DNA from 2 places in the Serratia sp. Sp408 genome. Region 1 is predicted to be linked to the other one. Evidence: predicted binding sites of a transcription regulator. Region 1 holds the regulator's gene; the other holds the start of a gene.
What was found. Region 1 encodes PhoB, which activates phosphate uptake and scavenging genes when phosphate is short. Its sites were predicted from a motif close to CTGTCATAAAACTGNCNNAT; they were not measured.
Positions count from the first base shown of each region.

Region 1 (3,418 bases):
CTTTGCTGCGTCGCAGCAGCACCACCTCTACCGGCAGTTCATCCGTCAGATGTTGGATGCGCCGCTGGATGTCGCTCAGGTAATCCTGTGTTGCTACCTCGATATCCAGCCATACCGGCAACTCGCCATGATAATCGGCGAACTGCTGCAACTGGCGCTCTATTTGCGGTAAATCTCCCTTGATCAACTGCATCGGCTGAACGCAGGGGATTTCCAGCGGCGTAATTTTACGCAACGCGCCGTCGGCAAAATCCACCATAAACACGCTTTTGGCGTTACCCAACTCGTCGAAACTGAGCGGGATAGGCGAACCGCTGTAGCGGATGTGTTCGCTCTTCGCCACCATTTGCGCGCGGTGAATATGGCCAAGTGCGATATAATCCGCAGGTGGGAAGGCCTGCGCCGGAAAGGCGTCGAGCGTGCCGATATAAATATCGCGCACCGAATCGGAGCTGGTCACGCCAACGGTAGTCAGGTGGCCGGTGGCGACGATCGGCAATGCGCCACCGAGCGCATCACGGCGCGTACAGGCGGCCTGATACAGCGTTTGATAATGCTCGGCAATCGCTTCTTGCAACGCCGCCTGTTTCTGGCTGCCGGATTCACCGGCCCGGCTGAGCAGCAGATCGCGTGGGCGTAAAAAGGGAATCGCGCACAGCACCGCGCCGGGGCGGCCGTCACGTTGATTCAGTATCACGATCTGCCGGTCGAGTTCGCTCTGTGCATTGGCGATCACGGTGGTATTCAAGCAGGATAATAATTCACGCGATTCGTTCAGCGTCGCCACGGAATCATGATTGCCACCCAGCACCACCAATTGGCAGCCGGTGCGCTGCAGTTCCACCACGAAACGGTTATACAGCTCGCGCGCGTAGCTCGGCGGTGAACCGGTATCGAACAGGTCGCCGGCAACGATCAGCGCGTCTACCTGCTGTTGGTCGATCTGTTCAATCAGCCAGCGCAAAAATGCCTGATGTTCGGCGGCGCGGCTTTTGGTGAAGAAGTGTTGGCCAAGATGCCAGTCGGAGGTGTGTATCAGGCGCATGTTTCTACCGTAGCGTAAAAAATGTTGCGATGATTATAAGGGCAGGGAAACAAAAAAGGGTTTTTCTGCACGCTCGAATTTGTCGCTATGCTTAATGGCATTCATAAAGTGACTTTTGCAACGCGGTTTATTTCATAAATCTGTCACAAAACTGACGCATAATGGCGCCCGCAATCAAATTGTGATCGCTAACACATTGGCAGGATTGACGATGGCAAGACGCATACTGGTGGTGGAAGATGAAGCGCCGATCCGTGAGATGGTGTGCTTTGTGTTGGAACAGAATGGTTACCAACCGTTGGAAGCCGAGGATTATGACAGCGCCGTGACGCGCCTGTCTGAGCCGTTCCCTGATTTGGTGTTACTCGACTGGATGCTGCCTGGCGGCTCCGGCATTCAATTTATCAAGCATATGAAGCGCGAAGCGCTGACCCGTGACATTCCGGTAATGATGCTGACCGCGCGCGGCGAAGAAGAAGATCGGGTGCGCGGCCTGGAAGTGGGGGCTGATGACTACATTACCAAACCGTTTTCCCCCAAGGAGCTGGTGGCGCGTATCAAGGCGGTCATGCGTCGCATATCGCCGATGGCGGTAGAAGAGGTGATCGAAATGCAGGGCCTGAGCCTGGATCCTTCTTCACACCGGGTGATGGCCAACGAACTGGCTCTGGATATGGGGCCCACCGAGTTCAAGCTGCTGCATTTCTTTATGACCCATCCAGAGCGTGTTTATAGCCGCGAGCAGTTGCTTAATCACGTCTGGGGCACTAACGTTTATGTGGAAGATCGTACCGTTGACGTGCATATCCGCCGGCTGCGAAAGGCGCTGGAGACCAGTGGTCATGACAAGATGGTTCAAACCGTTCGGGGCACCGGTTACCGGTTCTCAACGCGCTATTAAACGCGCCGTGCTGGAGAACATAACGTGCTAGAACGCCTTTCCTGGAAGAGGCTGGCTTTGGAGCTGGCCCTTTTCTGTTTGCCCGCGCTGTTGCTGGGCCTGATTTTCGGGTATCTGTCCTGGTGGCTGCTGACGGCGGTACTGGCCGCGCTGATGTGGAACTTCTATAACCAGCTCAAGCTTTCGCACTGGCTATGGGTGGATCGCAGCATGACGCCGCCGCCCGGACGTTGGAGCTGGGAGCCGCTGTTCTATGGCCTTTACCAGATGCAGCAACGCAACCGTCGGCGTCGGCGTGAACTGGCCTTGCTGATCAAGCGTTTTCGCAGCGGTGCTGAGTCGTTGCCCGACGCGGTAGTCATGACCACCGAAGAGGGGAATATCTTCTGGTGCAACGGACTGGCTCAGCATTTGCTGGGCTTCCGCTGGCCGGAAGACAATGGCCAGCATATTCTCAACCTGCTGCGTTATCCTGAATTCAGCAGCTATTTGCAACAGCAGGAATTCTCGCGCCCGCTGACGCTGCAACTCAATAATGAACATTACGTTGAGTTTCGCGTCATGCCCTATTCGGAAGGGCAGCTGTTAATGGTTGCCCGCGATGTTACCCAGATGCGTCAGCTCGAAGGCGCCCGACGCAACTTCTTTGCCAACGTCAGCCACGAATTGCGCACGCCGTTAACCGTGCTGCAAGGCTATCTGGAAATGATGAGCGACCAGGAAATGGACGGCTCGCTGCGCAGCAAGGCGCTGAGTACCATGCAGGAGCAGACCCGGCGCATGGACGGGCTGGTGAAACAGTTGCTGACGCTTTCGCGCATCGAGGCGGCGCCGATCGTTGATATGAACGAAAAGGTCGACGTGCCGTTGATGCTGCGGGTGTTGCAGCGCGAGGCCCAGTCGCTGAGCGGAGGTAATCACCAGATTACCTTCCGGGTGAATGACGGATTGAAGGTGTTTGGCAACGAGGATCAACTGCGAAGCGCGGTATCCAACCTGGTGTACAACGCGGTAAATCACACGCCGACCGGCACCCATATCGAAGTCAGCTGGCAACAGACGCCGCATGGCGCGCAGTTCCAGGTCAGCGATAACGGGCCGGGGATTGCCGCCGAGCACATCCCGCGGCTGACCGAACGTTTCTATCGCGTCGACAAGGCGCGTTCCCGCCAGACCGGCGGCAGCGGGTTGGGGCTGGCGATCGTCAAACACGCGCTGGGTCACCACGATGCGCGGCTGGAAGTGCTCAGTGAACCGGGTCTCGGCACACGTTTCATTTTTACCTTGCCTAACCGGTTGATTGTTCCTGCGGCTTTGTCAGAGAATGCGCTGAAACATTAACGCGTGAGGCGAAGTGATGCGATTGTCCCGAGGAGTGTGGCTCTGCCTGGCGCTACTGTTTAGCCAGGGCGTGTCGGCGCAGCCGGGCGGCATGCTGGCGGGCAACCTGTCCAGCGTCGGCTCAGATACGC
Region 1 covers NZ_JBXUFT010000001.1:148,928-152,345, forward strand. Annotated here, with positions in the region: gene sbcD (exonuclease subunit SbcD) at 1-1,045, opposite strand, end outside; gene phoB (phosphate response regulator transcription factor PhoB) at 1,257-1,946, shown strand; gene phoR (phosphate regulon sensor histidine kinase PhoR) at 1,971-3,287, shown strand; gene AC2AXP_RS00780 (PstS family phosphate ABC transporter substrate-binding protein) at 3,304-3,418, shown strand, end outside.

Region 2 (3,418 bases), on a different contig from region 1:
TGATGTTATCGATCGGATTCAGGCCGGCAGCATAAACCTTTACCCTGATTTCATTGGCCCGTAGCGCAGGCAGCGAAATCTGCTCGAACCCTACCTCGGGCGATTTGCCATAGCGCCTGAGAGTGAGCGCGTTGATCGTCTGATTGTTCATTGCATGTTCATCTCGCTGTGTTTAAGGATAAGCACGGTACTGCATGGCAGGCTGCACCGATTTATTGGCCGTTTTTGTATCTTGCCGCGGCTTCGTCCTGTTTGATCTCTGCCAGCATGGCCAGCCTTGCGCCATCCAATGCATCCCAGCTCTCGGCGTTGTGCAGAGGGGGAATGGTCACCAGTTCACGGCGATCGAAACCGACCAGCGCCGCATCGACCAGTTCGCCCACTTCCATCATCGGTGGCAGGGTGCTGCTGTCGATGCCTGCACGCTGCCAGATTTCGGTATAGGTGCCGGCTGGCAATACCGCCTGAACATAAATGCCCTTGGGTGACAGTTCCAGATGCAGACCCTGCGACAGGTACAGCACGAAGGCCTTGGTCGCGCCATACACCGTCGCGCCAAACTCGGGCATCAGGCTGAGGGTAGAACTGATATTAACGATCGAGCCGCTACCCGCCTGCACCAGGCGTGGCGCAATGGCGTTGGCCAGCCGTGTCAATGCGGTGATGTTGAGTGCGACAAGCTGTTCAATCGACGCCGAGTTCTGCTCGACGAAGCCGCCTGACTGGCCAATGCCGGCGTTATTGATCAGGGTGGTGATGCGCGAGTCTTCACGCAGACGCGATTCGACGCGTGCCAGATGGTCGGATTGGGTAAGATCGGCTGGCAGGACATCCACGGCCACGCCGGTTTCTTGCCGCAGGCGTGTGGCCAGCGCGTCAAGTCGTGCCTGGTCACGTGCGACCAGCACCAGGTCGTGGCCACGGTGGGCAAAGCGTTCGGCGTAAACAGCACCGATACCGGTGGACGCGCCGGTAATCAGGACGGCAGAAGTAGTCATAGATTCACTCTCTTGGTTGAACAATATCGGCATGCAACCTTAGGCCGCGGGCTCGGTGTTGGATCACGGTTTTTACCAGCCGGTTTTCCATCATCGGGTCAGGGTTGGCTGGCGCGATTAATAATGATGATCATAATCTAACTTGTCAATCGGTTTGATTACGATCATCATCAATGTATACTGGCGCCATGATTTTCGACGAGAAGGGCCGATAAAGATGAAAGTGAGCAAAGCGCAGGCGCAGGAAAACCGGATGCGCATCGTAGAAACGGCCTCGGTGCTGTTTCGCGAGCGCGGCTATGATGGCGTTGGCGTTGCCGAGCTGATGTCGGCCGCCGGTTTCACCCATGGCGGGTTTTACAAACACTTTGCTTCCAAGGCCGACCTGATGTTGGAAGCAGTGGCCTGCGGGTTTGCCCAGTCGCAGGCAAAAACCGAAGGCAAGGATATCGCACAGATTGTCGAACAGTACCTGTCCCGCGAGCATCGCAACGGTATCGGTGACGGCTGTGTGATGGCGGCGCTGTCCACCGATGCGGCGCGCCAGCCCGAGTCGGTCAAGGAATTATTTGCCGTAGGCATTGAACGCCAGTTGGCCATGCTGACGCAGGGCGGCGATGGCGCAGGTGAAACCCGAGCCGCAGCTATCGACACGCTTGCCCATCTGGTGGGGGCGGTGGTGCTGTCGCGTGCCTGCCCGCAAGGTTCGGCGCTGGCAGATGAGATCCTGCAGGTTTGCCGCACGCGTATCCTTGACGCTGAGGGTTCGCAGGCGAAAAGCGCTGCGCAGTAACCCACGGCCAGAATGTCATCAAACGTTAATCTGGCGCATGAGATGGCGGTGGGATTGCCGGCGAGCTAGCGTCGCGGGGTGAGCGATCGTCACAGCCGCGTTATCGATCTACGGTCGAAACCGCCATTTTAAAGAGAATAATTCGATCAATAATCGGCTGATTAATAAGCAGAAAAAGAGTCATTTTCAGAAAGTCCGCAGATTAAAAAACACGCCAATCAGGCGGGGTTTTTCATAACGCATTGATTATAATTAAATTAATTTTAAAACCCGCGTCTTGTCATATAACTGTCATATTTCATACATTTTTCTGTCACCAAACTGTCCTATTTTCCCTCCTGCAGCAATACTTACTCTGATGAAAACGACTCGAAGTCGATTTTTGAATATCCCATTAGGAGGGATTATGAAACTGATGCGTACCACCGTCGCCAGTATTGTGGCAGCGACTTTCTCTCTGGCCTCTGTGTCTACTTTCGCTGCTGCCAACCTGACCGGTGCAGGTGCGACATTCCCCGCGCCGGTGTATGCCAAGTGGGCAGATTCTTATCAAAAAGAAACCGGCAACAAAGTTAACTATCAGGGGATTGGTTCCTCTGGCGGTGTGAAGCAAATCATCGCCAATACCGTTGACTTTGGTGCCTCCGATGCGCCGTTATCGGATGAAAAACTGGCTGCTGACGGCCTGTTCCAGTTCCCGACCGTGATTGGCGGCGTGGTACTGGCGGTCAATATTCCAGGTATCAAATCCGGTGATTTGACCCTCGACGGTAAAACGTTGGGCGATATCTACCTGGGCAATATCAAAAAATGGAATGACCCGGCCATCACCAAACTCAACCCGGGCGTAAAACTGCCAGATCAGAACATTGCCGTAGTGCGCCGCGCTGACGGTTCCGGTACCTCATACGTCTTCACCAGCTACCTGGCCAAAGTCAACGCACAGTGGAAAGAGAAAATCGGCGCCGGCTCAACGGTTAACTGGCCAACCGGTCTGGGCGGTAAAGGCAACGACGGTATCGCGGCATTCGTACAACGCCTGCCGGGCGCTATTGGCTACGTAGAGTACGCCTACGCCAAACAAAACAACCTGGCCTACACCAAGCTGGTGTCCGCCGATGGCAAAGCGGTCAGCCCGACGGAAGATGCGTTCAGCAACGCGGCCAAAGGCGTGGACTGGAGCAAAACCTTTGCCCAGGACCTGACCAACCAGAAAGGCGAGGACGCGTGGCCGATTACCTCCACCACCTTCATCCTGGTTCACAAGGAACAGAAGAAAGCTGAACAAGGCGCAGAAGTGTTGAAATTCTTCGACTGGGCTTACAAGTCCGGTGGCGACGAAGCCAAAGCGCTGGATTACGCCACCCTGCCGGACGAAGTGGTTGAACAGGTACGCGCAGCCTGGAAAACCAACGTGAAAGACAGCTCAGGCAAAGCATTGTATTAAGCGGCCAGCGTTTGGTTAGCCGTTATATCTGGGCCCGGTATGCCGGGCCCTCCCAGCTTTAAACAGAAGAGTAATCTATGGCTGAGTACAAGCCGACCATTAAGGCTCCAAGCAAAAATGGTGACATCCTGTTCAGCGCGCTAGTGAAACTGGCGGCGCTGATTACCCTATTGCTGCTGG
Region 2 covers NZ_JBXUFT010000003.1:311,537-314,954, reverse strand. Annotated here, with positions in the region: gene AC2AXP_RS13865 (NADP-dependent oxidoreductase) at 1-151, opposite strand, end outside; gene AC2AXP_RS13860 (SDR family NAD(P)-dependent oxidoreductase) at 213-998, opposite strand; gene AC2AXP_RS13855 (TetR/AcrR family transcriptional regulator) at 1,216-1,791, shown strand; gene pstS (phosphate ABC transporter substrate-binding protein PstS) at 2,198-3,238, shown strand; gene pstC (phosphate ABC transporter permease PstC) at 3,316-3,418, shown strand, end outside.
Region 2: a site for PhoB is predicted at 2,069-2,088, ahead of pstS (phosphate ABC transporter substrate-binding protein PstS). Genes of this name have one in related genera too.